4 regions of the Rhizobium sp. 57MFTsu3.2 genome follow, and region 4 is predicted to be linked to each of the others. Evidence: predicted binding sites of a transcription regulator. Region 4 holds the regulator's gene; each other region holds the start of a gene.
The links. The regulator HrcA, encoded in region 4, represses chaperone genes, less so after heat shock. The targets are predictions, from matches to a motif close to GTTAGCACTCNCNNNNNGNGAGTGCTAAC.
Positions count from the first base shown of each region.

Region 1: the regulator HrcA is predicted to act here: its motif matches at 3,727-3,755, upstream of groES (co-chaperone GroES).
Region 2: the regulator HrcA is predicted to act here: its motif matches at 1,522-1,550, upstream of AF71_RS07660 (co-chaperone GroES).
Region 3: the regulator HrcA is predicted to act here: its motif matches at 5,244-5,272, upstream of groES (co-chaperone GroES).

Region 1 is NZ_JDWI01000007.1:179,558-186,811, reverse strand. Features, by position in the region: gene AF71_RS10620 (bifunctional riboflavin kinase/FAD synthetase) at 94-1,077, opposite strand; gene AF71_RS10615 (TIGR01459 family HAD-type hydrolase) at 1,105-1,953, opposite strand; gene chrA (chromate efflux transporter) at 2,055-3,503, opposite strand; gene groES (co-chaperone GroES) at 3,814-4,110, shown strand; gene groL (chaperonin GroEL) at 4,185-5,825, shown strand; gene AF71_RS10595 (hypothetical protein) at 6,528-6,974, shown strand; gene AF71_RS10590 (glutathione binding-like protein) at 7,037-7,254, opposite strand, start outside.
Region 2 is NZ_JDWI01000005.1:65,043-72,296, reverse strand. Features, by position in the region: gene AF71_RS31550 (hypothetical protein) at 1-132, shown strand, start outside; partial or broken gene AF71_RS07675 (SPW repeat protein) at 359-502, shown strand; gene AF71_RS07670 (NADH dehydrogenase ubiquinone Fe-S protein 4) at 633-899, opposite strand; partial or broken gene AF71_RS07665 (Hsp20/alpha crystallin family protein) at 965-1,357, opposite strand; gene AF71_RS07660 (co-chaperone GroES) at 1,702-2,016, shown strand; gene groL (chaperonin GroEL) at 2,070-3,698, shown strand; gene AF71_RS07650 (Do family serine endopeptidase) at 3,904-5,256, shown strand; gene AF71_RS07645 (DUF72 domain-containing protein) at 5,284-5,490, opposite strand; gene AF71_RS07640 (BON domain-containing protein) at 5,598-5,870, opposite strand; gene AF71_RS07635 (DUF4334 domain-containing protein) at 6,504-7,040, opposite strand; gene AF71_RS07630 (hypothetical protein) at 7,012-7,254, opposite strand, start outside.
Region 3 is NZ_JDWI01000023.1:38,676-45,929, reverse strand. Features, by position in the region: gene AF71_RS21855 (FAD-dependent oxidoreductase) at 1-136, shown strand, start outside; gene AF71_RS21850 (TspO/MBR family protein) at 224-706, shown strand; gene AF71_RS21845 (deoxyribodipyrimidine photo-lyase) at 699-2,180, shown strand; partial or broken gene AF71_RS31840 (arginine deiminase family protein) at 2,223-2,402, opposite strand; gene groL (chaperonin GroEL) at 3,105-4,733, opposite strand; gene groES (co-chaperone GroES) at 4,781-5,095, opposite strand; partial or broken gene AF71_RS21825 (aspartate-semialdehyde dehydrogenase) at 5,376-5,582, shown strand; gene AF71_RS21820 (DUF982 domain-containing protein) at 5,972-6,277, opposite strand.
Region 4 is NZ_JDWI01000001.1:155,255-162,508, reverse strand. Features, by position in the region: gene hemW (radical SAM family heme chaperone HemW) at 1-45, opposite strand, end outside; gene rdgB (RdgB/HAM1 family non-canonical purine NTP pyrophosphatase) at 80-724, opposite strand; gene AF71_RS00795 (VOC family protein) at 732-1,148, opposite strand; gene rph (ribonuclease PH) at 1,145-1,864, opposite strand; gene hrcA (heat-inducible transcriptional repressor HrcA) at 2,040-3,128, shown strand; gene AF71_RS00780 (GFA family protein) at 3,134-3,568, opposite strand; gene grpE (nucleotide exchange factor GrpE) at 3,788-4,408, shown strand; gene AF71_RS00770 (nucleoside hydrolase) at 4,439-5,383, opposite strand; gene AF71_RS00765 (Hsp20 family protein) at 5,644-6,075, shown strand; gene AF71_RS00760 (DUF1150 family protein) at 6,125-6,382, shown strand; gene trmB (tRNA (guanosine(46)-N7)-methyltransferase TrmB) at 6,389-7,090, opposite strand; gene metK (methionine adenosyltransferase) at 7,087-7,254, opposite strand, start outside.

The sequences.
Region 1 (7,254 bases), on a different contig from region 4:
GCGTCTAATCAAACAGATGACATAGACCCCTGCCCCCACACGGCAACGGCCGTCGTCCCGAAAGGGCCGCAATTTTCGAAAGCGTCTGAACCTTCAGGCGAAGCAGATCTTGCGGTCGAGCTCGCCGAGCGGCTGTACGCCTGTCAGCAGCGCACTCGCCTCCTCCTTGTCGCGGTTCATCTGCTCCACGAGGGGGTCGAGGCCATCGAACTTCAGTTCCGGGCGCAGATAGCCGAGGAAGGACACGGAGCAGAGCTGCCCGTAGAGGTCGCCGCTGAAATCGAAGAGATACGTCTCGAGCAGTGGCGCGCCATTGTCGGTGACCGTCGGTCGGCGACCGTAGCTGGCGACACCATCATAGAGCGTCCCATCGGCAAGGCGGAAGCGCACGGCATAGATGCCCGCCTGAATGTCTGCTTCGGCGGGCAACCGCATATTCGCGGTCGGAAAGCCGAGCTGACGGCCAAGCTTCTCGCCGCCGATGACTTCCGCTTCCACCGTATAGTGATAGCCGAGCATCGCCGCCGCCTCGCTGACATTGCCATCCCTCAACAATTCGCGAACGTGGCTCGAGGAGACGACGTCGGTATTCTCGTCACGAAACGCGTCGATCAGCGTCACGCCAAAGCCGTATTTCTGGCCGGCATCCATCAGGAAGGCCGGGCCGCCTTCCCGGCCGCGGCCGAAATGAAAGTTGAAGCCGGTCACGACCTCGGATGCGCTGAGCCAATCCTTGAGGATCGAATGGATGAAATCGTCCGCCGAGCGCTGTGAGAACTCCCGGTCGAAGGGATATTCGATGACGGCATTGAAGCCGATCGCTTCGAGGATGCGCGCCTTGAGCGGCGCCGGCGTCAAGCGAAAGACCGGCTGCTCCGGGCGGAAGACAGTGCGGGGATGTGGCTCAAACGTCAGGACCAGTGCCGGAATGCCCCGCTGCCTCGATATCTCCAAGGCCCGGTTGAGCACGGACTGATGGCCCCGATGCACACCGTCGAAGTTGCCGATGGCAATCACGCCGCCATGCAGATGGGCCGGCAGGGGTTCGCGGGTTTCGTTGCGGTGAAAAACGGTCATCGGCTGGCTTTTCTCTTGCGAGGCTCGTTATGCGAGGCGGGGCATCCACCACTTCGGCGTCGCTCTTTCGCGCTCCAGATAGGCGGTGAGGATCGCCTCGTCGGTCACTCCATTCAGCGTATATTCCGTCGCGTGGATGCCGCCGCTGATATAGAGGAGATCAAGCCCGTAATCGAGAGCGCCGCGAACATCGGTCGGCATACCGTCTCCGATCGCAAGCACACGGTTCAGCGGAAAGTCCCCGTGGGCTTCGCGGGCGGCAGATAGCACGGCCTCGTAGATCGGCTTGTGCGGCTTGCCGGCAATGCGCGTTTGGCCACCGAGCTGATTGTAATATGCCGCCATCGCGCCGGCGCAGGGGATGATCTTGTGGCCGCGCTCGACAACCAGATCGGGATTGGCACAGATCATCGGCACGCCACGCGCCTGAAATGCCTTCAGCATCTTGGTGTAGTCTTCCGGGGTCTCGGTTTCGTCGTCGAAGAAGCCCGTGCAGACGACCGAGTCCGCATCCTTGGCCTCGACGCGCTCGACACCAAGGCCCTCGATGATCGCCTCGTCGCGATCCGGTCCAAGCAGAAATACCTTCTTCGGACCCTCGGCGATCAGGCCCCGCGTGACGTCGCCCGATGTGACGATGCGGTCATAGGCGCCATCCTGGATGCCGATCTGGCGAAGCTGCGTCACGACCTGCGGAGCGATGCGCGGCGAATTGGTGATGAGAACGACGGTTAGCCCCTCGCCGCGCGCTGCTTCCAGCGCCGCAGCCGCCTTGGGAAAGGGATCGACTCCATTGTGCAAGACGCCCCAGACATCGCAGAACACCGCGTCGTAGTGGCTGGTGATTTCTGCAAAGTTCTCGATCCGCTTGGCCATTCCGATTTCCCGCTGTCGTTAAGTCAAGGTGACATCGCAAAGGCATGCCGGGATGGCAAGGCATTTTGCAGTGAGCAACGGCAAAAAACTGTGCTCGTCGATTAGAGAAGGGCCTCGCCCGTTTTGATTAGCAGGCCTGCGGCAGTCGACACAGCAAGTATCGTCAGGAGGCCCTTCTCGAATCGGAAGAGCATCACGCACGCCATTACAAAGATCCCAAGCGCCGCGATATCGAGGGTCCGCCACTCCGGCCATGCGACGCTGACGATTGGCAGACCGGTTTTCCCGGACAGGAGTGCGGCACGGCCAACTTCGGCGAAGAGCACGTGCAGACCGAACCAAAGGGCAAGGTTGAGGATGACGCCGACTACCGCCGCGGTGATCGCCGAAAGGGCCGACGAGAGGTTTTCGTTGCTGCGCAGCTTCTCGATGTAGGGAGCCCCGGCGAAGATCCAGATGAAGCTCGGCACGAAGGTCGCCCAGCCGGCGAGGAAAGCACCAAGGAAGCCCCCGGCAAGCGGCGCCATGGCGAGCGGGTTGCGATAGCCGGCGAGAAATCCGACAAAACAGAGAACAAGAACAAGTGGCCCGGGCGTCGTCTCGGCAAGTGCCAGTCCATCGAGTATCTCGGCCGGCTGAAGCCAGGCGTAATGGCCGACGGCGACCTGGCCGACATAGGAGAGGACGGCGTACGCGCCTCCGAAGGTGATGACGGCCATCTTGGAGAAGAAGATGAAGACCGCGCCGAAAACATTGGTTTCGCCGCTCAGGGTTTCGGCGATCAGGTCCGTCGGTACATCGAGGCCGCGAATGAAAAAGAGTGGCGACTGCCAGACAAGGATCCAGAACACGAGCACCACAAGAGGCCTTGCGATCACATGCGTCGTAACCGCGGGAAAATGCGTGCGCGAAGAGGCTTGCGGCAAGACCGGCGCTGCCAATCGACGCTTGGAATACTTCATCCATAACAAGCCTGCTGCTGCGGCCAGGATGATAACCAGAGGAAACGGCAAGTTCAGGAAGAAGAGAGCCAGGAACGACGCTCCGGCCACATAATAATGAAAGCGCTCCCTCAGCGCTCGGCGCCGCACCCGGAGCAAGGCCTCGATGACGATTGCCAAAACGACAGCCTTTGCTCCGAAGAAAAGCGCGGGAAGCCACGCGGCCTCCTGAAAGACGGCGTAGAGGCTCGACAGCATCAGGATGACAAGGAAGCCCGGCAATACAAACAACAAGCCGGCAATGAGGCCGCCGCGCACGCCGTGCATCAGCCAGCCGATATAGGTGGCCAGTTGCTGAGCCTCCGGGCCAGGCAGCAGCATGCAGAAATTCAATCCGTGCAGGAAGCTCTCCTCGGAAATCCAGCGCTTCTCATCGACAATCGTCGTGTGCATCAGGGCGATCTGACCGGCCGGCCCGCCGAAGCCCAAGCAGCCGATGCGCGCCCATACACGCGCCGCCTCCCCAAGTGTCGGTACCGCTATGATTTCGTCCGCCGCGATCGTTTTGTTCACGGTTGCCGCCCCCTGCCCCAAGCTGCTCGATACCATCGGCGTGTATGCGCGGCAATCCTGACGCCACTCGCCCCGCGGGTGCCGCAAACGTTCCGGGGATACAAAAGCTCTCCAGCTTCAGGACGTTCGGAAATCTCGGAGAGAACGCAACCTGTCGCACTTCCGACAAGGATTTGCTGTTAAGGCTGTTTGTGAGGACGGAGAAGAAAAATTGCGGCCGTTCTTGACTCCCCGTTGGGCCACTCCTAAATGCTGCCTCGCTAGCACTCACCAAGCACGAGTGCTAACACCCATCCGTGCGGGCCGCTCTCGGCCTGCGAGTGTCATTTGATCGAGGGATTAGACAATGGCAAGCACCAATTTCCGCCCCCTTCACGATCGCGTCGTTGTCCGTCGCGTTGAGTCCGAAGAAAAGACCAAGGGCGGCATCATCATTCCCGACACCGCCAAGGAAAAGCCGCAGGAAGGCGAAATCGTCGCCGTCGGTTCCGGCGCTCGTGACGAGTCCGGCAAGGTCGTCGCTCTCGACGTCAAGGCTGGCGATCGCGTTCTGTTCGGCAAGTGGTCCGGCACTGAAGTCAAGATCAACGGCGAAGACCTTCTGATCATGAAGGAAGCCGACATCATGGGCATCATCGGCTAATCAGCCGTTTTTCCCCTTTCCGATTTTAGCTACGGGCCCATAGCCCGGACAACTCGAATTCAGGAGTTTCAATCATGGCAGCTAAAGAAATCAAATTCGGCCGCACCGCGCGCGAAAAGATGCTGCGTGGCGTCGACATTCTCGCTGACGCAGTGAAGGTAACGCTCGGCCCGAAGGGTCGTAACGTCATCATCGACAAGTCCTTCGGCGCTCCGCGCATCACCAAGGACGGCGTTTCGGTCGCCAAGGAAATCGAACTGGAAGACAAGTTCGAAAACATGGGCGCCCAGATGGTCCGCGAAGTTGCTTCGAAGACCAACGACATCGCCGGCGACGGCACGACGACCGCAACGGTTCTCGCTCAGGCGATCGTTCGCGAAGGCGCCAAGGCTGTTGCAGCCGGCATGAACCCGATGGACCTGAAGCGCGGCATTGACCTCGCTGTTGCTGAAGTCGTGAAGGATCTCCAGGCCAAGGCCAAGAAGATCAACACCTCGGAAGAAGTTGCCCAGGTCGGCACGATCTCCGCAAACGGCGAAAAGCAGATCGGTCTCGACATTGCTGAAGCAATGCAGAAGGTCGGCAACGAAGGCGTTATCACCGTCGAAGAAGCCAAGACCGCTGAAACCGAACTCGAAGTCGTCGAAGGCATGCAGTTCGACCGCGGCTACCTCAGCCCGTACTTCGTCACCAACCCGGAAAAGATGATCGCTGATCTCGAAGACGCCTTCATCCTCCTGCACGAGAAGAAGCTCTCGAACCTCCAGGCCATGCTCCCGGTTCTCGAAGCTGTCGTTCAGACCGGCAAGCCGCTCCTCATCATCGCTGAAGACGTCGAAGGCGAAGCTCTTGCTACGCTCGTCGTCAACAAGCTGCGTGGCGGCCTGAAGATTGCTGCTGTCAAGGCTCCTGGCTTCGGCGATCGCCGCAAGGCCATGCTCGAAGACATCGCGATCCTCACGGGCGGCACTGTCATCTCCGAAGACCTCGGCATCAAGCTCGAGTCGGTTACCCTCGACATGCTCGGCCGCGCCAAGAAGGTTTCGATCTCCAAGGAAAACACGACGATCGTCGACGGTTCGGGCGCCAAGTCCGACATCGAAGGCCGCGTTGCCCAGATCAAGGCCCAGATCGAAGAAACCACCTCCGACTACGACCGCGAAAAGCTGCAGGAGCGTCTTGCTAAGCTCGCTGGTGGCGTTGCAGTCATCCGCGTCGGCGGTTCGACGGAAGTCGAAGTGAAGGAAAAGAAGGACCGCATCGACGACGCGCTCAACGCGACGCGCGCTGCTGTTCAGGAAGGTATCGTACCGGGCGGCGGCGTTGCCCTGCTGCGTTCCTCCGCCAAGATCTCCGTCAAGGGCGAGAACGACGACCAGGAAGCTGGCATCAACATCGTTCGCCGCGCTCTGCAGGCTCCGGCCCGTCAGATCGCCGAGAACGCTGGTGACGAAGCATCGATCGTTGTTGGCAAGATCCTCGAGAAGGGTCAGGACAACTTCGGTTACAACGCCCAGACCGGCGAATACGGCGACATGATCGCCATGGGTATCGTCGACCCGGTCAAGGTTGTTCGCACGGCTCTGCAAGACGCAGCTTCGGTTGCTTCGCTGCTGATCACCACCGAAGCCATGATCGCCGAGCTGCCGAAGAAGGACGCTCCGGCTGGCATGCCGGGCGGCATGGGCGGCATGGGCGGCATGGACATGATGTGATAGGCGAAAGCCTATCGCTGAAGCGTCCATAAAGCTTCACCGATCTATCTCCTGGTTTTCCCGGAAATAGGAAGGGCGGTCTTCGGACCGCCCTTTTTCGTTCCGGCGCATGATTCGCCAGGTGAGCTTTTTCAATCGTCAGGTGAAACGTTTAACCGCATATCTGAATGCGCCTCGCATTCGGCGAAGCTTTCGCAGAGCTTGTGAGCCTGCATTATTTCTTCCAAAAGCTGTGTTATCCGTTCGCTGCAATTTTATGCACATTTCAGAGCTCAGGAGAGCATTGAAACCGGTTACACTTCGGCAGCTGCGCATTTTTTTGCTCTTTTTCGCGTCCCCCATACTTTCACGGTTGTTTTTCCACTCACAGTAGCGATCGGCATTATGCAAAAAGCGGATTGCCGTTTGCATGAAAGTGCCTATAAATCCCCTCGCATTCGGCGCGTGTCATCAGCCGATGGGTCACGATGCGCATCGATCCTGGCCACGAGAATGCGACGTAGGATTCGGGACAACCCCCTCCCGAAAAATATATTAGAAGTTGAGTAACGCCCCCGTGAAATTGGAAGCGGTTCCGTGAGAAGAACCGGCAATCCAGACCCCATTTCCCGGTCGCCCGAGCATGATGCGCGGTGCAACATGAACCTGCTCATTTTTGCCGGACGTGCGGCGGGGGAAGCCGCACCTACGCTGGGGAAAAATTTGTTCAAAATCGCGAGAACCAACGCCGCGGCACCGCTTATGCCGGGCTCACTGGATATCAGCAATCATGATCCTGAAATGCTGGCGCAGTTTTCCATTTCGGAAACCTGGGTCGGAGACCTGTCCAGCGGCGTGATCCGCCTCAAGGAATGGAGCGCCCTGCTGCACGGACTCCCGGCGCGGGTATGCGGGCTTCTGAGCCTCATGCGCTGCTACGATCCGAAGGATCACGATCACATCCTGGAACTCTTCGAGCAGGCTGCGACGCTCTCCTCATCCTTCTGTTTCTCGACCACCATCATGATGTCGAATGGCTTCCGTCAGCCGTTGTTCTGCATGGGCGAGTCGAACGGCCACGACGATGCTAATCACGGCAGCATGCTCGGTGTTTTCATCTTCCCTCGTTTCAAGACGAATACCGGCGGCGAGTTTGCCAGGCGCCAATAGACGCTCCCGCACATGAAAAAAGCCGGCCTTTTGGACCGGCTTTTTGCATATTTGCCTCAGATTTACGCAGGCCGTGCCGGGATATTCAACCCCTTTTCCGAGGCCGGCCGGGCGATGCAGCGCTCTAGCCAGTCCATCACGGCCGGGAAGCTCTTATAATCCAACACCTCACGCCCGCCGTAGAAGATGTCTGCACCGCGGAGCCACGGGAAAGTGGCGATATCGGCGATCGTGTAGAGATCGCCCATGATCCACTGGCGACCCTGGAGGCGTGCTTCCA
Region 2 (7,254 bases), on a different contig from region 4:
GCGTGGGCTTCGGACTTTTACGCGATAGATTCGAAGCCAGCTCTCCGTCATATGCCAGGAACGCCTGAGCCGGTTTCAATCGATGAGGTTCGGTCTGCCCTGCGAGAGCTCGATTCGCGGTACGATATCTGACGGAGTTATCTGGGCGCCTGCTTCAAAGCCTTGCCAGCTTTCCGACGGGCGGTTCTCATATGAGGCGGCCCGTCAAAGATATACGGACTGGGAATTCAGTTCACATTGAGAGAATGCCTTCTTCAGACGGCACGGTGCCAGCTTTCGCTTTTCATTATTGTTCCGGCGGCCGCTTTTAGGCCTGGAGGAGCGGTAGGCTGTGGTGCGGTTGAGCCGCACCTTCTCCTGGCTGATGGTCTCGCCCTGGCTGCTTCAATTCGCGGCGAACATGAACGCGATGTGGACCCATGTGGTCCTCGGCGTGCTCGTCACCGCCGTGTCAGCCTGGGCACTCTGGGACTATCGGCGGAACTCGCATGCACATGTATGATCGAGAAAAGGAGAGCACGGCCCGCCGCTTCAGCGGCGGGCTCTTCCGAAAATTGGCGATGCCGATCGATGCGCCGATCGCGCAGCAACGGGGATTGAATGGTAGAGCTTGCCGGCGATATCAACGAAAACTAGGGACGGCGGCTCCTGTCGTCTACGACGGTGCAATTCAGTTTCTGTCGCTTTGCGTAGGCAATGGCGGCATCGCGGGTTGGGAAATGCAGTTCAACCTGAGTCAGCGTGTCACTCCCGCCAGTGTAGCCCATCAGATAGTCGATGACGGGTGGGGCTTGCCGTTCGAATACCAGCAGCCAAGGTCGCCCCGAGACGCGCGCCGAAGTCATCACAGAGCGTGACGGGCGAAAAATGCGTGCAAGGGGTTCCGTCAACCACGTCATCGGTTTTTGCCACGCGAATAACCAGCCGGGCACGTTGGCACCCGGCTGGCTTGCGGCGGTCGGTATTATTTGGTGCTGTCGATCGTGATCCGCTTGACGTTGGCTCGCGCCTTTTCGGTCTTCGGCAGCGTCAAGGTGAGCAGACCGTTCTTGAACGTTGCGGCGACCTTGTCCTCATCGACTTGGCGACCAAGGGCCAGCCGCCGTTCGAGGCGCCCGTAGTAGCGCTCGCTGAACCGGCGATCCTTGTCCTCAGTCTCCGATTTGTTCTCGCCGCGAAGCGTAAGCACGCCATCTTCCAGCAGCACCTCGATGTTGTCTGGTTCGACGTCTGGTACCTCCGCGATCAGGCGGATTTCGTTGTCATTCTCCTCGATTTCCTCGTGCGGCCACGAACCATTGAAGGGCGACGTGCCACCGAGCAACGATGGCGGGCCGAAGCCGCGGAAGACTTCGTCTCAACATAGGTACGAGGGAGCGCCAAGAAGCTTGGGGCTCCCGGACTGGTGTCGACCCACTTGGGCGTCGATGAGAATGAGGTGGGGATCATGATGCCTTGCGTCAAGAGGCAGCCACACCATCCAACCACCAGCGACGTGAAATAGTCTCATGAATTCATGCCGGTAGCACTCGACCTGGTGGAGTGCTAAAAAATTTCTGATTCCCTCTTGAAACTCGAAAAGACAAAAACCAGATCGATTTGCGCGCGATGCCGAAAGGGTCGGCGCGCCCCGCGTCGGTTCGCTCCGAATGCGGCGCCGAGGACCCGTTGAAAAATCTGTTTGTCGATGAGGAGAGCGAAATGACGTTCCGTCCGTTGCATGACCGTATCCTGGTTCGCCGCATCGAGGCCGAGGAAAAGACGGCCGGCGGCATCATCATCCCAGATACGGCGAAGGAAAAACCACAGGAAGGTGAGGTCGTTGCCGCCGGCCCGGGTGCGCGCGACGACAGCGGGCAGTTGCGACCGCTCGATGTGAAAGTGGGTGACCGCATTCTGTTCGGCAAATGGTCGGGCACCGAGATCAAGCTCAATGGCGAGGATCTCCTGATTATGAAGGAATCGGACGTGATGGGCGTGGTCGAGATCGACGCCGTAGCGAGAAACGCAGCCTAGTGCCGATCCGGACTTGCCAGACAAGGAATGCTGCCTGAGGAAGGAGTAGAAAAATGGCTGCCAAGGAAGTGAAATTCCATTCCGACGCCCGCGAAAGGATGCTGCGCGGCGTCGACATCCTCGCCAATGCCGTCAAGGTTACGCTCGGTCCCAAGGGCCGTAACGTGGTGATCGACAAGTCATATGGCGCGCCCCGCATCACCAAGGACGGCGTGACCGTCGCCAAGGAGATCGAGCTTGAGGACAAGTTCGAGAATATGGGCGCACAGATGGTGCGGGAGGTTGCCTCGAAGACCAGCGACATCGCTGGTGACGGCACCACCACCGCGACTGTTCTCGCTCAGGCGATCGTCAAGGAAGGTGCGAAGGCTGTGGCGTCGGGCATGAACCCGATGGACCTCAAGCGCGGTATCGACAAAGCAGTCGAAGCTGTGGTCGAGGAACTGCGGCGGAACGCCCGTAAAGTCACCAGGAACGACGAGATCGCCCAGGTTGGCACCATCTCGGCCAATGGCGACACCGAGATTGGCCGCTTCCTCGCAGAAGCGATGGAAAAGGTCGGCAACGAAGGGGTGATCACCGTCGAGGAAGCCAAGACCGCGGTGACGGAGCTGGAAGTCGTCGAAGGCATGCAGTTCGATCGCGGTTATCTCTCGCCGTATTTCGTCACCAACCCCGAGAAGATGCGGGTTGAGTTCGAGGAACCCTACATCCTGATCCACGAAAAGAAGCTCTCGAACCTGCAGACATTGCTGCCGGTTCTCGAAGCGGTCGTTCAATCTGGAAAGCCGCTGCTGATTATCGCCGAGGATGTCGAAGGCGAGGCGCTGGCGACGCTCGTCGTCAACAAGCTGCGCGGCGGCCTGAAGGTGGCTGCCGTCAAAGCGCCGGGCTTCGGCGACCGCCGCAAAGCGATGCTGGAGGACATAGCGATCCTCACTGGCGGAACCGCGATCTCTGAAGATCTCGGTATCAAGCTCGAGAACGTGACCCTCAATATGCTTGGCCGCGCCAAGAAGGTCGTCGTCGAAAAAGATAACACGACGATCGTCGACGGCTCTGGCTCGAAAACGGAGATTGAGGGCCGCGTCGCGCAGATCAAGGCGCAGATCGAGGAAACCACGTCGGACTACGATCGCGAGAAGTTGCAGGAGCGCCTGGCCAAGCTTGCTGGTGGCGTTGCCGTCATCCGCGTCGGCGGCTCAACCGAGGTCGAGGTGAAGGAACGCAAGGACCGCGTCGACGACGCGATGCATGCCACGCGGGCGGCCGTCGAGGAGGGCGTGCTGCCGGGCGGTGGTGTCGCTTTGCTGAGGGCCGTCAAAGCACTGGACAACACGCAGACCGAGAATACCGACCAGAGGCACGGCATCGACCTCGTTCGCCGCGCGATCGAAGCGCCGGTGCGCCAGATCGCCGAGAACGCGGGTGCCGAAGGCTCGATCATCGTCGGCAAGCTGCGCGAGAAGACCGATTTTGGCTATGGCTGGAACGCCCAGACCAACGAATTCGGGGATCTTTACGCTCAGGGCGTGATCGACCCGGTCAAGGTCGTTCGCACCGCGCTGCAGGACGCGGCCTCGGTCGCCGGCCTGCTGATTACCACCGAGGCAATGGTCGCCGAGAAGCCGAAGAAGGATGTACCGCTTCCGCCGATGCCGGGAGGTGGCATGGACTTCTGACTGCAACGATAAGTCCGCGCCCCGACGGGGCGCGGGCTTTGGGTAGACTTGTGAAGTAAGAGATGCATTGCGCCTGAATCGGCGCGGCGTTTCGATATCGGACTGGTGCTGGTTTGGCAGGAGCCAAAATCGTGGCTCCGATGAGGCTGGCCCCGAGGGCCCGCCCCCTGCACCGAAGGAGGATCTGAAGAATTCGGGGCCAAAAATGACCACGCGTTCGTCGAAATATGTTGGCGTATTCGCCGCACTCGTCCTCATCCTGGTTCCTGCGCCGTTACCGGCGGCGCGGCCGCAGTCGGCGATGTCGGCAAGCACGCAACCCCCGCTCGCTGATGTCTTGGAGAAGGTCACGCCGGCGGTCGTCAACATTGCAGTAAGGTCTCGCGTTTCCGCCGAAACCAATCCTCTTTACAACGATCCCTTCTTCCGCCGCTATTTCAACCTGCCTGAGCAGGAGCAGCGGCTGAGCGCGGGCTCCGGCGTCATCGTTGACGCCGACAAAGGCTATATCCTCACCAATCACCATGTCGTCGCGGACGCCGGCGAGATTGCGGTAACCCTGAAGGACCGCCGCCGCTTCACGGCCGAATTGGTCGGCACCGACAAGGCAACGGATATAGCGTTGCTGAGGATCGACGCTGACAAGCTGACGGCGCTTCCGTTTGGCGATTCCGGTGCGCTGCGGGTCGGCGACTCCGTTGTCGCGATCGGCAATCCGTTCGGGCTTGGCCAGACCGTCACCTCCGGCATCGTCAGCGCCCTTGGCCGTGGCGGCATCAATCTCGAGGGCTATGAGGATTTCATCCAGACGGATGCTTCGATCAATCCCGGCAACTCGGGAGGCGCACTGGTGACAACAGACGGCATGCTGGTCGGCGTCAACACCGCAATCATCGCGCCCACCGGCGGCAATGTCGGCATCGGCTTTGCGGTTCCGATCGCGATGGCGTCGGCCGTGATGGAGCAACTGATCGAGCATGGCGAAGTGCGGCGCGGCCGGATCGGCATCTTCGTCCAGGACCTGACGCCCGACCTGGCCGAGGCGCTGAGCATTGCGGAAAGCTACGGCGCCGTCGTCGGCAGCGTTGAGCAAGATTCGCCCGCGGCACAGGCGGGCCTTCGAGCTGGCGATGTCATCATCGCCGTCAACAATCGCAAAATCACGGGCTCGGCAGATCTCCGCAATCGTGTCGGCCTGGCTCAGGTCGGATCGGAAGTCGAAATCGAATTTCTGCGCGATCGGGTTCGCAAAACGGTGTCAATGCACATCGAGCCGGACGAGGCAATTGCCAAGCCTGGAGCCATGCCCGCTCGCCTTGAGGGCGCTGAGTTCCAGGATGCGGCCGGCAACGTGGTTGTTTCCAGCGTTGAAGATGGAAGTGCTGCGGCCCGAGCCGGTCTGCGCATGGGCGATGTGATCGTTGCTGCCAATCGCCGGCCTATCGCGACCGTCGGACAGCATCGATCTCAGGCCACTGCGGCGCGAAACATCCATCCTCGCAGCGTGATCACCGTATGTTCTCAAATGTCGGACAGATTCATCACTTTCGTGTCGTGATGCCTTTTAGGTGCTCCCGTCGAAACATCATTTCTTTTCTGCCCCAACCACGAGCCCAAGACGCTTCGCCAACATATGCGCATCGGCAGGCGCTCGAACTTTAACGTCGTTGTCGAAATAGAGGTAAACATCCCGCCCCTTTTTGGACGGGGAAAGCGGCGCGGTAACCCGTTCCGCGTCAACGGGCTCTTCGCCGCGGGCCCATGCAGTAACCCGCTCCGCCCACGTTTTCAAAGCGTCATCGTAAGAAACGATAAGAGGAAGCTTCCCGCACGCCCATCCACTTTCCGGGCCTGCGAAATATGCGCATCACAAATAACCGAGAACCACGACTGATGATCCTAGTGTTCAATAATGCGACCTAGCATTCGATCTTGGACATTTTCTGGTCCGACTATTAACGCGGCGATCGAAGTTGCGCGTTCCCGCTCGGCGTAGTTATTGATGTATCCCTCTAGCAGAATGACAGGACCCAGCATCTTGATCGTGATGGCAGAGCTATCCAGATCGGGGTCGGCGGACATTGCCGCTTCAACGGATGCAATAGTCGCAGCCGAACTATGACCGCTCGTGCAATGCTGTTCATGGCTAAAGCTGTCTGATCCGAACTTCATCGTCTTTTCTCCTTCCGGCTCCCTTAAGAAACAGTCGAAGGATCATTAAGTTCGGGCGTTGGACTTAGGTCTGATTGAGAGGCGACGATCCATCGCTTACCTCCATGAGGCTTAGGGTCAGAAAACGCGAGCGTTGTCAGTGAGGCAATGCTCTAGCGTTTGTGGCGGGCCACACTTGGAGTGGTTCGCATTCGCCTACGCAAGTCGAGAGATTCATTTTAGCGGCAATGAAAGGATGACCTGAGTTAAAGAGATCCAAGAGAATATTGTTTTTTATTTCAATGTCTTATCTCGAATACTTCCACTGTTAGGAAAGCTACGCAAGCAGGCTTCCATGGCTTAGTGGCGTCGATAGACTGAAGGCTAAATGGCCGGCCGACCCTCAAGCAGGAAGACTAGCCTTCGCTCAGCCGACTTTGATCGCGCAGATCAAGTTTCGCCGATTGTCAATGCCACGCTCCGCCATGCATTAGAGCCGTGAGATCCAGGACAATGTTGTTGTCCATGGCCGAGAAAATGCAGACTAAAACAGGCAGGGCGCTCGACCCTTGCGGGGAGCGCCCTGCCAAACCCGGACGACCGCAGGCGGCAGAAATCTGCACGGCAAGGACCATCGAAACGGGTAGTGGGGCGTTATTTGGTGTGCGCCTGTTCTTTTTCAAGCTCTTCCGTCCGTTCGAGTTCAAAGAAGTAGATCTGGTCTTCGCCTTTGATCGTCATCACCCCCATGATCTTTCTTTCATCGACGCGGCGGAAATAGTCGACAATCGGCTGCTCGTCATAGACCATCGCCGCACTCTCGGCGCCGGCAAACCGCATGATCCTCAGGCAAGCCACCGGACCACTCGCCTGAAAACCGCGGCGCAGATAGGAGAACAGGATCCGCGCCGCTCCCGTGCGTCCGAGCTTGTGGAAACGAAGTGCCAGGCAAACCGGTATCTGTGCTGGATCGATGGCAATCAGACGCCGCTCTCGCGTCCAAAACAGTAATGCGTCTGCACGCATGTCCGCCCTAAACCGCTTTCCGAACCAGCCAAGATTTTCCAGCACGCCGTCGAGCGGGTGCCCGGCGGGGATGCCGCGCCCCTGCCACAATCCGACGATTTCGATCGGCTCGACCGGCGGCAGGCTTCGGAATTGCTCAAAGGCGGCGGTTTGCCGTTCTCTCATTCGATGACCTGTCCTTGCTTTTACGCTCGTTCGCCAGCCGTCTGGATCTCGCGTCGCGTCGCGCAGGTCGCAACTCCTCCAGCGTCGGCATCCACCAGCCCCGATCGAGCTCACTCTTGTTGGGTGGTGTTCGCGCAGGCCATGTCGTGACCAGTTCTTCAAGTGTGCCTGCGCGCCACGACGCCCAGACATATTCTACGCTTTCAGTTGCGGG
Region 3 (7,254 bases), on a different contig from region 4:
CTTCGGATCCGGTTTCCATGAGGATGCGATCCAGGTCGGCCTTGCAGTCGGCGAAAACCTGGGCGGTATCGCTAGGCCGTGGTCTGTCGACGGGGAATCGGATCGCATATTTCGAACGGTCGGTGCGCGATCATGAGTTTCCGTGTGAGTGTGTGTCTCGTCGAAGAGCCACCCACAAGCGACCCTCTTAACCGAGAATGCTGAAGCGAGAAACGTGTCCGACATGAGTAAACAGTCCGTTCTGATAAACACAGCAATGGCGATAATTCCCGTAGTTATGGTTTCGCTGCTCGGCCAATTGGCCACCTACCCAAATATTGCTGGTTGGTATTCTGGACTGCTCAAGCCAGCCTTTAATCCACCGGCTTGGATTTTTGCGCCTGTTTGGACCGCACTGTATATTCTGATGGCTTGGGCGGCATGGCGTGTATTGACGATGCCTTCAGATCGCCTTGGCCGTAGCACTGCGCTTGTCTTCTTCTTCACCCAGCTTGCTATGAACGCTGGATGGTCCTGGATGTTTTTCGGACTGCGCTGCCCCCTGGCAGGTTTGATCAATATCGTGCCGCAACTGCTGGTGATCGTGCTAACGCTTACATTCTTCTTTCGGCTGGACCGAGTTGCGGGAATGAGCCTCGTGCCGCTTGCCGCATGGGTTTGTTTCGCGACCTTGTTAAACTTCGAGATCTGGCGGCTAAATGGCTAATTCTCAACCTCTCGATCGTGCCGGCTCGAGCGACATGGCGCCTATTGTGGTCTGGTTCCGCGAGGACCTTCGTCTTGGAGATAATCCAGCATTTTATCACGCTGCAGCAACGGGGCGGCCGCTGGTGTGCCTCTTTATAGACGAAGTCGCGGGACCAGATGTGCGGCCATTGGGCGGTGCTGCGCGATGGTGGTTGCATGGCTCGCTGTTGGAGTTGGACAAATCATTGCGCGAACGTAGCGGACGCCTGCTTTTGTTTCGCGGCGTTGCCGGAGAGATCGTGCCCCTAGTCGTTGCTGCTTGTCGGGCCATCGCAGTTTTCTGGAACCGTCGATATACCGAAGCAACGCGCCGGATTGACGAAGATCTGAAAAAGTCCTTCAGACAGCAATGCATTGACGCCAGAAGCTTCAATGGCAATCTGTTATACGAGCCCTGGACACTGTCGACGAGTGCCAAGGCACCGTTTAGGGTGTTTTCGGCATTTTGGCGTGAGGCGCAAGCTTCTGGTGAACCGGACCCACCATTGCCCGTCCCGGAACGACCGCATTTTTATGCCATTCCACACGAGGTCGAGGTACAAAGCCTGCGGCTTGAAGATCTGCGCCTGGAGCCTGCCGCACCCGACTGGGCGCGCGGTTTACGCACAGCATGGCGGCGCGGTGAGCGTGGCGCCCACACACGCTTGAACAACTTTATCGGCGGTGGCCTTGCACATTACGAAGACTCGCGCGACCGGCCCGATCGGCTGGCGACGTCGCGCCTTTCACCCTATCTGCGCTTTGGCAACATTTCAGCTCGTCAGATCTGGCACCAAGCGAGCATTGCCCCCAACGCGCGAGGTCCAGCGCAGACTACGCGTAGTCTCAAGAAATTCCAGTCAGAGCTTGGCTGGCGCGAATTCTCATATCATCTACTCTATCACAATCCCGATATTGCAAAACGAAACCTGCAGAAGAAATTCGATCGCTTTGCCTGGCGCACCGACCCCGAGGCGCTAGTGGCATGGCAGCAGGGCAGGACGGGATATCCACTCGTGGATGCCGGCATGCGGGAGTTATGGAACACCGGCTACATGCATAATCGCGTGCGCATGGTGGTTGCATCTTTCCTCGTGAAGGATCTTTTGATCGACTGGCGTGAGGGCGAATCCTGGTTCTGGGACACGCTGATCGATGCGGATGCCGCCAACAACCCCGCAAGCTGGCAATGGGTGGCCGGCTCGGGAGCGGATGCCGCCCCGTTCTTCCGTGTCTTCAATCCCGTGTTGCAGGGTGAGAAGTTCGACCCCGATGGCGACTATGTGCGTCGGTGGTTGCCGGAGCTGGCGCACCTGTCCGCGAAATTCATTCACCGTCCATGGGATGCGCCCGACCTGCTTCGACGGCGTGTAGTTGATGTATATCCCGATCGAATCGTCGATCATGGCAAGGCACGCAAACGGGCGCTACAAGCTTGGTCCGAATTGAGCTGAATCTCTCTGATCCCTTCCGACGCCGGTTGCGCCAACGTCACCGTCGGCGAATGTGAAGATCGTGTCAAGATGCATGGCAGCGCGTAGCTTTGGTTGCGACAATAGCGCGCTCGGCCGCACTTTTTTCGAACAGCGCCTGGGCAACCTGGCTCTGATCGCCTGGCGCGAGGTCCGCTCGCTCATGCCGATTAGCACGTTGCCTTTGCCGATTGGCATGACGTCATCGGCATATGTTCGCATCTCCGCAAGCGTTTCTTCCGGCGCAACTGGAATGGCGACGATCAAGTTTTGAGGCGCCCTGGCTTCTCATAGCAATTAGTGCCGCTATTGCGGTCCCTCCCGTCGCCAGACCATTATCGACAATGATGGCACGCATCCCTTCGGCGCCCGGTCGTCGAGATAAATCGCGCGTCGAAGTTCGATCTCGCCGAGTTCACGTTGTCGAGTGGCTGCCTCGTCGGCCTGATGCAAATCAATGCCGGTTTCACGATCTGGTGTACCTTTGGCGGCATTTGGACGATCTCGTCGAGTCCGTAGCCATCCTGATCAACTGCACGCTCCGGCGTCGGGTCGCCTCGAAAAATGCCCGTTTGCAGACCGCAAGCGACCCTCGCCTTTCACTCTTTACTATTTGACGATGTGCGCATTCCAGTGTGGGTCTGCATCAGATCGCTCTGCGAATGGGCTGATCGCATAGCGGCTGACGTGAGATCATCGCGTTCTCGGAGCCCGCTGTTGAAGAGCCGCGCCACCAGCACGGTTAGCTTTCCGATAGCGACCGGGTCTCTGGAAACTCCCCTTGTCTGGGAGATTTCCTTGACGACACTCGCGCACAAACGCGCCTCCTCCTTTGTTGGCAAAGACGTCGGATTCATTTCTCACTCCGGGAACGGCCCGCCCGACGGGCGGGCCTGGCTGATCCACCTAGAAGTCCATGCCGGCGCCAGCGGGGATCGCCGGAGCGGCTTCCTTCTTGGGTTTTTCGGCGATCATGGCTTCCGTCGTCACCAGCAGGCCGGCAACGGAGGCTGCGTCCTGAAGCGCGGTGCGCACGACCTTGGCCGGGTCAATGACGCCCTGTGCGTAGAGATCACCATACTCGCCGGTCTGGGCGTTCCAGCCGTAGGAGAAGTCGGACTTCTCGCGCAGCTTGCCGACGATGATCGAACCTTCTGCGCCGGCATTCTCGGCGATCTGACGGACAGGGGCCTCGATCGCACGTCGGACGATGTCGACTCCGACACGCTGGTCCGGGTTTGCCACATCAAGATTGTCGAGCGCCTTAATGGCCCGCAGCAGTGCCACGCCACCGCCCGGCAGAATGCCTTCCTCAACCGCCGCGCGGGTCGCATGCAACGCGTCGTCGACACGGTCCTTCTTTTCCTTGACTTCGACTTCGGTCGAACCGCCGACGCGAATGACAGCCACGCCGCCAGCGAGCTTGGCAAGACGTTCTTGCAGTTTCTCCCGGTCATAGTCGGAGGTGGTTTCCTCGATCTGCGCGCGGATCTGCGCAACGCGGCTGTCGATCTCGGCCCTGGAACCGACGCCATCGATGATCGTCGTGTTCTCTTTCTCGATCGCGACCCTCTTGGCACGCCCAAGCATGTTCAGCGTCACGTTCTCCAGTTTGATGCCGAGGTCTTCGGAAATGACCGTGCCGCCGGTCAGGATGGCAATATCTTCCAGCATAGCCTTGCGCCGATCGCCGAAGCCCGGAGCCTTGACGGCAGCAATCTTCAGGCCACCACGCAGCTTGTTGACGACCAGCGTAGCGAGTGCCTCGCCTTCGACGTCCTCGGCGATGATGAGAAGCGCCTTGCCGGACTGCACGACGGCTTCGAGAAGCGGGAGCATCGATTGCAGGTTCGAGAGCTTCTTCTCGTGGATGAGGATACAAGGATCTTCGAACTCGACCCGCATCTTGTCAGCATTGGTGACGAAGTAGGGGCTGAGATAGCCGCGATCGAACTGCATGCCTTCGACGACTTCGAGCTCGGTTTCGGCGGCTTTGGCTTCCTCCACGGTGATGACGCCTTCGTTGCCGACCTTCTCCATTGCTTCAGCAAGGTAACGGCCAATCTCGGAATCACCGTTAGCGGAGATCGTGCCGACTTGGGCGATCTCGGAATTGTTGGAGATCTTGCGCGCGTTGGTCTTCAGTTCCTTGACGACAGCGTCGACGGCAAGGTCGATGCCGCGCTTCAGGTCCATTGGGTTCATGCCGGACGCCACCGCCTTGGCACCTTCCCTGACGATTGCCTGGGCAAGCACCGTCGCGGTCGTTGTGCCGTCGCCAGCGAGATCGTTGGTCTTCGAAGCCACCTCGCGCAGCATCTGCGCGCCCATGTTCTCGAACTTGTCCTCAAGCTCGATTTCTTTGGCGACCGTTACGCCATCCTTGGTTATGCGCGGCGCGCCGGAGGACTTGTCGATAACGACGTTACGACCCTTCGGGCCAAGTGTCACCTTCACAGCATTGGCAAGCACATCCACCCCACGCAGCATTCGTTCACGGGCATCGGTGTGGAACTTGACTTCTTTCGCAGCCATTTCTTTAACTCCTCAATAGGCAGCTAATTTAACTGATCGGTCGGCCTTCAGGCGGCCTGCTTCTGCTCTGCCGGGGCTTCGATGATGCCCAAGGCATCGCTTTCCTTCATGATCAGCAGGTCTTCGCCGTTGATCTTGATCTCAGTGCCGGACCATTTGCCGAACAGGATGCGATCGCCAGCCTTGACGTCGAGCGGCTGGACCTGGCCGGCATCGTTACGCGCGCCGGGTCCGACGGCGATGACCTCGCCTTCCTGTGGTTTTTCTTTGGCGGTATCGGGAATGATGATGCCACCCTTGGTTTTTTCTTCGGACTCAACCCGGCGGACAAGAATGCGATCATGAAGCGGTCGGAACGACATGTTTTCCTCCGATGGACAAACAATGATGACGTTGTTCCCCTGGCCGAACCGGATGACCAGTCCGGGCGGGAGCAAAACCTCAGTCGAGCGTTTTGCGCGAAATGATCTGGTTTTGCGATTTTTCGATTTCAAGAGGTCAAAACAAAAAAATGGCTCTCTTCAGAGGCGGCTGCTAACACGCTGGAAAAAAACAACAACAGGGGTCTTTACGTTTGAAAATCCGTTGCTGGCCTCAAAATTTTGCGCCACATTCGCCAGTGTCACTAAACGGAGATGAAGCATGGGATTTTCATCGGATCTGGAGTGTCAGCTCAATGGCTTCGGCCTCACCACTGCCCATAAACTCTACCGCATTCCTGATTTTGAATCCGTGCTGCAACCCTTCGTTTGGCAAGATTGCTCCCGATTTTCCTGCGATGCAGAAGTTCCTTGATTACTGGCGGGCCAATCTCGATGGGTGCTGCGTTCCATCCGCTATACGCATTAGCGCCTGACCGGACAGAACGAATGGTGCCGCGTCGAAGGCGAGTTCAAGCTGCACTGAGACTTGAATTTCCGGATTCTTCGGTTCTTGGCTTTTTTCGTGACGCAGGTTTGATGAGCCCGGCCTATCGCACGTCACCGGTCTCCGTGTGATGATGGGTCGCGGAAGCCAGTTGCTCCAGACTGCTTGCGTAGGTCGTCGGAATTTAGGGGCTCATCTTGTGACTGAACTGTTTTCGAGACATCACAACATCCTCCATGAAGAACGTCTCTGTTTCGATCGCTTTGGAGGCCCCGCTAGAAGAGCGGGGCAAGCGTTGGGACTGAAGGGTTGAGGCAAATGCCTCTGGCCGATAAAGGCGGTTGCCGGTCATTCGTTCCGGCGTTGTCGGATCAGAAATGTCGGTGAGCGGTTTCCGATAAGCCGTGGCCGCTCGCTCGCCTGATAACGCTTCGAGCCGTAAAGCCCGCCTCTAGGCATGCCGCGAGAAAGAGTTCTTTACTTACCGCGGGAGGAGTTTGTCGATTGAGGGCATTTCGGCAGCTCGCTACTGCTGCGTCGTGATACGCACCGTGTACCTTGGGCCAATCGTTCTCAAGAAAGTCCAAGGTGTCGTGGATACTTTGGAACGACTTCTCAGTGCCATTCGGAAGCCGAACATTTACGGGACTATTCCAAAGGATATCTGACGTCGGCATTTTTTCCTCCTTTTCCTACCAACGACAATAACCAAAAGTTAGTATTGGAGACGGGCGCGTGCAAGGGCCAGCGGGTGAGCGCCGCTAGGCGGTTCAAGACCCCCGGCCGGCCATACGCGAGGGTCTCAGAGCCAGCCCTCAGCGCAATGCCTCGGATCAGCAGCCGATGTGGCTCGGAGGCCGATTATACCCTCATGCGGTTCCGGCTGGTCGACCAGGGCGAATTCCAAAAAGGCGGCCCAACACATTTTTGGCGAGAGGTCTCCGGAACGCTGCCGGGGAGCTGCTCGAACGGGCATGGCGCGGCAGCAGAGCGATAGGATCCATGACCGGGTTTCGTATGGCCTCTCCTCGCCGCGAGGCGTTCCGATGCGCCCGAGCCCCCCGTAAGCCTTGCCGAGATAGGATGTCTATGGATGTTGGAGCGGTCGGCGGAAGAAGTGGCACATAGTTGCAAGCCATACGCGCGATCGTACGAAATAGGTGTCATCAGCCGTCTTGTCTTGGGAAACCCGCCACACCAGATCTTCTAGCGCCACCGCCAGGTCGAAAGGTCTCAGGATGCGGAAGGTCGAAGAACGGGTTTCTCCTTTATCAAAACTCAACACAGTGAATGCTGTCGCAGGAGCGGTATTGTTTTTCTGCCCATGGGTTCTGAGCTACGAAGGGGCTTTGCTCGCATCAATCAACGCGTGGATCGGTGGGCTGGCGTTGATGGTTCTCGCCGGTGCTGCTGCAACGGACATCTGGCCAAAGCTAAATCTGGTATGTCTGTCGATAGGCGTCTGGATCTTCGCAGCCCCATGGATCCTGGACTTTCCGAACAAAGCCGACCCTACCACCTCACACCTCGCGGCAGGGGCCATAGCGATTCTTGTCCCCCTTGTATGCTTAGGTGGCAGATGGATCACGAGACCGCATCAATGAAGTTGCCGCCGCAAGTCAACGGCTCGAACCGTCGGTATAGGAATTCGGCG
Region 4 (7,254 bases):
GAAGCCGGGTTCGCCGGTATCGGGCAGAAGAGCGGCATAGCGCATCAGGTCAGGCTGTTCCAAAGTGTCCACGTTGCCCTTAGGCTTCCAGGCAGGTTTCGACGAAAATCTTGAAGGCGCGGGCGCGGTGCGACAGGGCCTCTGCGTCGCCCGGCTTCCAGCCGTGTTTTTCTTCCCCGCTCATCTCTCCAAAGGTAGTGTCATAGCCCTCGGGTTGAAAGACCGGATCGTAGCCGAAGCCTTGGCTGCCGCGCGGCGGCCAGACGACAGCGCCCTCGACTTCACCGCGGAAGAGCTCCGTATGGCCGTCCGGCCAGGCAAGGCAGAGCACGCTTACGAAGCGGGCGGTACGCTGTTCCGGCTTTGAAGCGCCGGCCTTGTCCAGCGCCGCCTCGACTTTCTCCATCGCCATCGCGAAGTCGCGGGTCCCGTCGGGCTTCTCGGCCCAGTTGGCGGTATAGACGCCAGGATCGCCGCCGAGCGCATCGATGGCGAGGCCGGAATCATCCGACAGCGCCGGAAGTCCAGCGGCTTCCGCAGAAGCGAGCGCCTTGATCTTTGCGTTTTCCTCGAAGGTGGTGCCGGTTTCGTCAGGCTCCACGAAGTTCAATTCAGCCGCCGACTTCGCGGTGAAGCCGAAGGGGCCGATCAGGTCCTGGATTTCCCGGATCTTGCCGGCATTGTGGCTGGCAACGACAATGGTCTTGGTTTCGAGCTTGCGCATGATTGTCCTATTCGAGGCCCCAGATACGGGCTTCAGCGCATTCAAGGCTGTTGCCCGCTGGATCGCGGAAATAGATCGATCGGCCGCCCTGCGGCCAGGTGACTTCGGATTCGATGGCGACGCCCTCGGACATCAACCGGGTGGCAATCGCATCGAGATTTTCGCCCGAGACGCGGAAACAGGCGTGTCCCGCACCGCTTGTGCCATGAGGCGGCACCTGCAGCGCGGTCGGTGAGGGCGGCTTGATCGTTTCTTTCGGATTGAAAATCAGCAGCACGCCGGGGCCGCAGCGAAAGAAGACATGCCGGTTGCCGCTCCGCGAGATCTTCGAAAGACCGAGAACGCCTTCATAGAAGGCTTCGACCTTGTCGAGATCCTCAGCATAGAGCGCCGTCTCCAGCATGCCTTCCAGCACGTCGTTCATCCGGCGATCGCCTGCTTTTGCATCGCCACGAGTTCGGCAATGCCCCCCTTGGCGAGCGTCATCAGCGAAGCGAACTCCTCGTCGGTAAAGGGCGTGCCTTCGGCGGTGCCCTGAATTTCGACGATACCGCCAGTGCCGGTCATCACGAAGTTCGCGTCGGTCTCGGCCGAGGAGTCTTCGAGATAGTCGAGGTCAAGGACCGACTGGTTTGCGAAGATGCCACAGGAAATGGCCGCGACGTGGTCCTTGAGCACGCGCTCGACCTTGAGCATGTTGCGGCTCTCCATCCATTTCAGGCAGTCGTAGAGCGCAATCCAGGCGCCCGTGATCGAGGCGGTGCGCGTTCCGCCGTCCGCCTGGATGACGTCGCAATCGAGGGTGATCTGGCGCTCGCCGAGCTCCTTGAGGTCGACGACGGCGCGCAGCGAGCGGCCGATCAGGCGCTGGATCTCCTGGGTGCGACCGCCCTGCTTGCCGGCCGCAGCTTCGCGCTTCATGCGATCGCCGGTGGCGCGCGGCAGCATGCCGTATTCGGCCGTAACCCAGCCCTTGCCGGTGTTGCGCAGCCATGCCGGCGGCTTTTCCTCGACGCTCGCCGTGCACAACACATGCGTATCACCGAACTTCACCAGACAGGAGCCTTCCGCGTGCTTGGAGAAATTGCGCTCGAAAGAGACCTTGCGCATCTGGTCGGTTTTTCTGCCTGAGGGCCGCATACTATTCTCCTAATCATCGTGCCGAAGGCGTGAGCAGGCTTCGGGTAGATCATGCGTGCTATGGTGTTGAGAGCTTCTACGATTGGCAGCGTCCATTTGCAATTTCCCTTTTGCCGCTGCGGAGAGATTGGCTATATTTTGTCGGATCATCGTCAGCACGGGTACGCAAGGTTTCATGGAGTTCAGATCGACGTCGGTTTCAGAGGCAGTGGCTGCGCTGGATGAACGCTCCAAGGAAATCTTTCGCCGCATCGTGGAGGGCTATCTGGAAACGGGCGAACCGCTCGGTTCCCGCAACCTTTCGCGAATCCTGCCGATGTCGCTGTCGCCGGCGTCCGTACGCAATGTGATGAGCGATCTGGAAGAACTCGGCCTCATCTATTCACCGCATGTCAGTTCCGGGCGTCTGCCGACGCAGATCGGCCTGCGCTTCTTCGTCGACGCCTTCATGCAGGTGGGCGATCTCTCGGCCGAGGATCGTGCCAACATCGATCGGCAGGTGCGCGCCGAAAGCCGCGACAATCCGATGGAATTGATGATGAACGAGGCGAGCCGAATGCTCTCGGGCATTTCGCGCGGCGCCGGACTTGTCATCACCTCGAAAAGCGATCCTGTGCTCAAGCATGTCGAGTTCATTCGCCTCGAGCCGACCAAGGCGCTTGCGGTGCTCGTTGGCGATCACGACCAGGTGGAAAACCGCATCATCGAGCTTCCGGCAGGCGTCACATCATCGCAATTGACCGAGGCCGCAAACTTCCTCAACGCGCATATGACCGGCCAGACGCTGCCGGAACTGCGCAATCAGCTGAGCCGACTGAAGGACGATGTCCGCCGCGAACTCGACACGCTGTCGCAGGATCTCGTCGAGCGCGGCATCGCTGTGTGGTCCGGCAGCGCGGACGAAGGCAAACCGGCTCAGCTCATCATTCGCGGCCGCGCCAATTTGCTCGCCGGTCTCGCCGGTGCCGACGATCTCGACCGCCTGCGCATGCTGTTCGACGACCTCGAGAAAAAAGACAGCTTGCTGGAACTCCTCAATCTGGCCGAAAGCGGGCCAGGTGTGCGCATTTTCATCGGCTCGGAGAACAAGCTCTTCTCGCTCTCCGGCTCGTCGTTGATCGTTGCGCCTTATCGTGACGATGACGACCGCATTGTCGGTGCCGTGGGAGTGATCGGGCCGACGCGTCTCAACTACTCGCGCATCGTCCCGATGGTCGATTATACCGCTCAGCTTATGACGCGACTGTCACGCGGCGCGAAGTAGCGCGGCTACTCAGGCAACGTGTCGCCCGAGCCGCCCATCTCCGCGGGCATGTCTTTATATTTGGGCAGGCCGTCACGAATGCGCAGCACGCTCTCCTGATAGTTCACGTGCAGCGCCGGGGTGTAGTCGAGATCCGGCAGAAGTGCCGCGTAGACGTCGGTGACGCCCCAGGTCGGGTGCTCGGTGTAGAGATGCCCACCGCACAGCTCGCAGAACTTCCGCACGCTGGTATCGGACTTCTGATAGCCCTCGACATGCTCTCCGCCTTTAGTGACCCGGACAGCCTGCGGCTGCCAGAGCGTGAAGGCATTGACCGGCCCTGCGGACCAATGCCGGCAGGAGGCACAGTGGCAGTATCCCATCGCCACCGGTTCGCCGGTAGCAACAATCTCCACGGCGCCGCAGAAGCAGCGCCCGGAATAGCTTTTCTGATCGCTCATGGTAGCAGCTCCCTGACCCAGGATTAGGCCGAAGCAAGAAAGGTTTAGGTAGCTCTAAAATAAAAGAACTTTAGCGCGAGCAAGTCAAGCTGGCCCTCTCGCTCAACCCGGCATGAGTTGCCCCGCATCGCGCGCTTTTCAGTCACGCAGACTTGATTTTTGCCCGTCAAAGCTCGATATCGGGCACATCCTAAAAGACACCAATCACCGGAGAACGTCATGACTGACGAAACGACGAAGAACGGACCTGACGCAGCCGCGGCCGAAGCCGCAGCGGACGCCGCCGCAAACGTCGAGAACGAAGCCACCGCACAGCCCGATCCGCTGGAACTTCTGAAGGGCGAGAACGCAGAGCTGCGCGACCGCTATCTGCGGCTTGCTGCCGAGATGGATAACCTGCGCCGCCGCACCGAGCGGGAAATCAAGGACGCCAAGACCTATTCGGCTGCTGGCTTCGCCCGCGACATGTTGGCCGTTTCGGACAACCTGCGCCGCGCCATCGATGCGATTCCGGAGGAAGCAAGGGCTGCCGCTGATGCCGGCCTGACAACGCTGATCGAGGGTGTCGAGATGACGGAACGCTCGATGTTGGCGGCGCTCGAGCGCCACGGTGTCCGAAAGCTGGAGCCGGTTGGCCAGAAGTTCGATCCGAATTTCCACCAGGCCATGTTCGAAGTACCGAACCCTGAGGTGCCGAACAACACCGTTGTTCAGGTCGTTCAGGCTGGCTACACGATTGGCGAGCGTGTTCTGCGCCCGGCCATGGTCGGCGTCGCCAAGGGCGGACCGAAGCTGGTCGAACCCGAAACCAATTCGGTTTTCGACCAGAAGGACGCCTGATCCCTCAGGCGCCCGTCAAACAATCCGAAATCAGATGCGGGCGAAACGCTCGATCAGCAGATCGAAAAATCCGTCCGCATCGACATCGCGCATGACCTGCGCATTGCGCTTGCGGTGGGTCACGTGCCACCAGTCGACGACGGTCATGCCGGCAGTCAGTTCCGACTTCACCTCGATCTCGACATTGCAGGTCCGCCCCTTGAAAAGCTCCGGCTTCAGCAGATAGGCGATAACCGTCGGGTCGTGCAGCGGGCCGCCGTCCGAGCCGTATTTCTCGACATCGAAGCGTTCGAAGAATTCCAGCATCTCGACCATGGCGATGGCCGGGCGTGTGCCGAGATCAGCCATGCGCTTGACGCGGTCCTTGCCTGTCAGAAGCTTGTGCGTGACGTCGAGCGGCATCATCACGATCGGAACGCCGGAGCGGAAGACGATGTCGGCTGCCTCGGGATCCACGAAGATGTTGAATTCGGCGGCCGGCGTAATGTTGCCACCCTCGAAGAAGCCGCCGCCCATCATGACCAGTTCATGGACGCGCGGGATGATGTCGGGCGCCTGCTGGAAGGCCAGGCCAATATTGGTCAGCGGCCCCAGCGTGCAGAGCGTCACTGCGCCTTCCGGCTCGCTGCGCAGCGTCTCGACGATGAAATCCACCGAATGCTGCGTCTGCAGCGGCATCGTGGGCTCGTCGAGAACCGGACCGTCGAGGCCGGTCTTGCCATGCACGTGCTCCGCGGTCACCAGCTTGCGCGCAATCGGCTTGTCGGCGCCGGCAAAGACCTTCGTATCGGTGCGACCACAGAGCTCGCAGACGATGCGCGCATTGCGGCTGGTGTAGGACAGTGGCACGTTGCCGGCGACCGTGGTGATGCCGAGTACATCGAGCTCTTCCGGGCTGCCAAAAGCCAGCATGATGGCGGCTGCGTCGTCCTGACCGGGGTCAGTGTCGATGATGATCTTTCTAGGGTTTGCCATTCCGATCGTTCCCATCCTCGTGGTGCGCGTCTTCGTGGCATGCACCGTTTGTTTATATTCCCGTCGCAAATCGGCACAGCCGGCGCGGGCAGGATTTGATGCGAGTCGGCGCCTGCTTTGTCAAGGTCGGACCCTTGCTGGCTTCCCGGGAGCGAGCATGGACGTCCGCCTTGCGCCCGGGCTCGGCAATTCCCATATTGTCGGCAGTCGGATGCTGCATTTCAGGTCCGGCAAGGTCGCTTGAATCAAGGACTTGAAAGATGAGCCGCATGACGCCTTTCGCGAGCCCGCTGCTTTTGGGCTTTGACGCCATGGAGAAGACGCTGGAGCGCCTTTCCAAGGCGAGTGATGGCTATCCCCCCTACAATATCGAGCGCGTTGCTCCTGACCGCGCTTCCGGCGATCCGGAAAGGCTGCGCATAACCCTTGCCGTCGCGGGATTCGCTGAGGACGACCTCGATGTCTCCGTCGAGGAAAATCAGCTGTCGATCCGCGGCCGTCAGGCAGAGCAGGGAGAGCGCGATTATCTCTATCGCGGCATCGCCGCGCGTCAGTTCCAGCGGACCTTTGTTCTGGCCGACGGCATGCAGGTTTTGGGCGCTTGCCTCAAGAATGGGTTGCTGTCGGTGGATCTCATCCGCCCCGAACCGAGCCGCATGGTGAAGAAAATTAACATTTCGGTCTCACAGTAGGACAACGGCGCATGTTGAGCCGTTGGTCCCTTCTCTTGGAGGTACAGGAATGTTGATGAAAGAAGCCAATTCGCACCTGACCAAAACCGAACTTGCCGGCATCGGCAACGGCGAGGTCGCCTATATCCGCAAGATGCGCAACGAAGAAGTTGCCAAGTGCTTCCCGGAAGCGCCAGACATCGATCCGAGCGTTGACCTCTGGGCGCTATTCGGCGCCGATGGCACGCCGATCCTTTTGACGGATAATCGCTCCAGCACCTTCTTCAAGGCCGCTGAGGATGAGCTGAAAACGGTGAGCCTGCACTAGGCAGGCTCAGACGCGCTTGAATGTGAGATAGGCGGAAGATCTGCCTTCACGCCGTGCCTTGGCCTCGTAGCGTGTGCTCGGCCAGCCCTCGTAGGGCGTCAGCCAGTCTGCCGCATTCTGTGCTAGCCATTCGAAGCCGCCATGGTCGCGGCATTTGAGCAGCGTCCAGTTGACGTAGGTATCGATATCGGACGCAAAGCAGAACAGCCCGCCCGGCTTCAGCACGCGGTGGAATCGGTCGAGGTTCGTCTTCGACACGAAGCGGCGCTTCCAGTGCTTCCGCTTTGGCCACGGATCCGGGTAAAGCAGGTCGATCTGGTCGATCGAGGCGTCCGGCAACCAATCCAGCAATTGCGTCGCATCATCGTTGTAGACACGAACGTTCCTGGCGCCTGCCTTGTCGACGCTCGTCAGCAGCTTCTGCATGGAATTGATGAAAGGCTCGACCCCGATAAAGCCGGTCGAGGGCATTTCCACGGCGCGATGGATCAGATGCTCGCCGCCGCCGAAACCGATTTCCAGGCGCAGCCTTTCGGTCGGCACCGGAAAGAGGGTCTTCAGCGGCTCGGGCGGAGCCGCTGAAAGATCGATGAGGAACGCCGGAAGCAGGGTGTTCAGTCGCTCTGCCTGATGTTCGCGCAGAGCCTTTCCCTTGCGGCGACCGAAGAAGGCTTCGGTCGCGCGTCCGCGACGCTCCATGTCGGTCATGCTGCTTCCTTGACCTTGACGGCGTCCTTGAGCGCCTTGACGAGGTCGGTGCGTTCCCAGGAGAACGAGCCGTCGCGGCCAGCCTTGCGACCGAAATGGCCGTAGGCCGAAGTCTTGGCATAGATCGGCTTGTTGAGGTCGAGGTGACGGCGGATGCCTGTTGG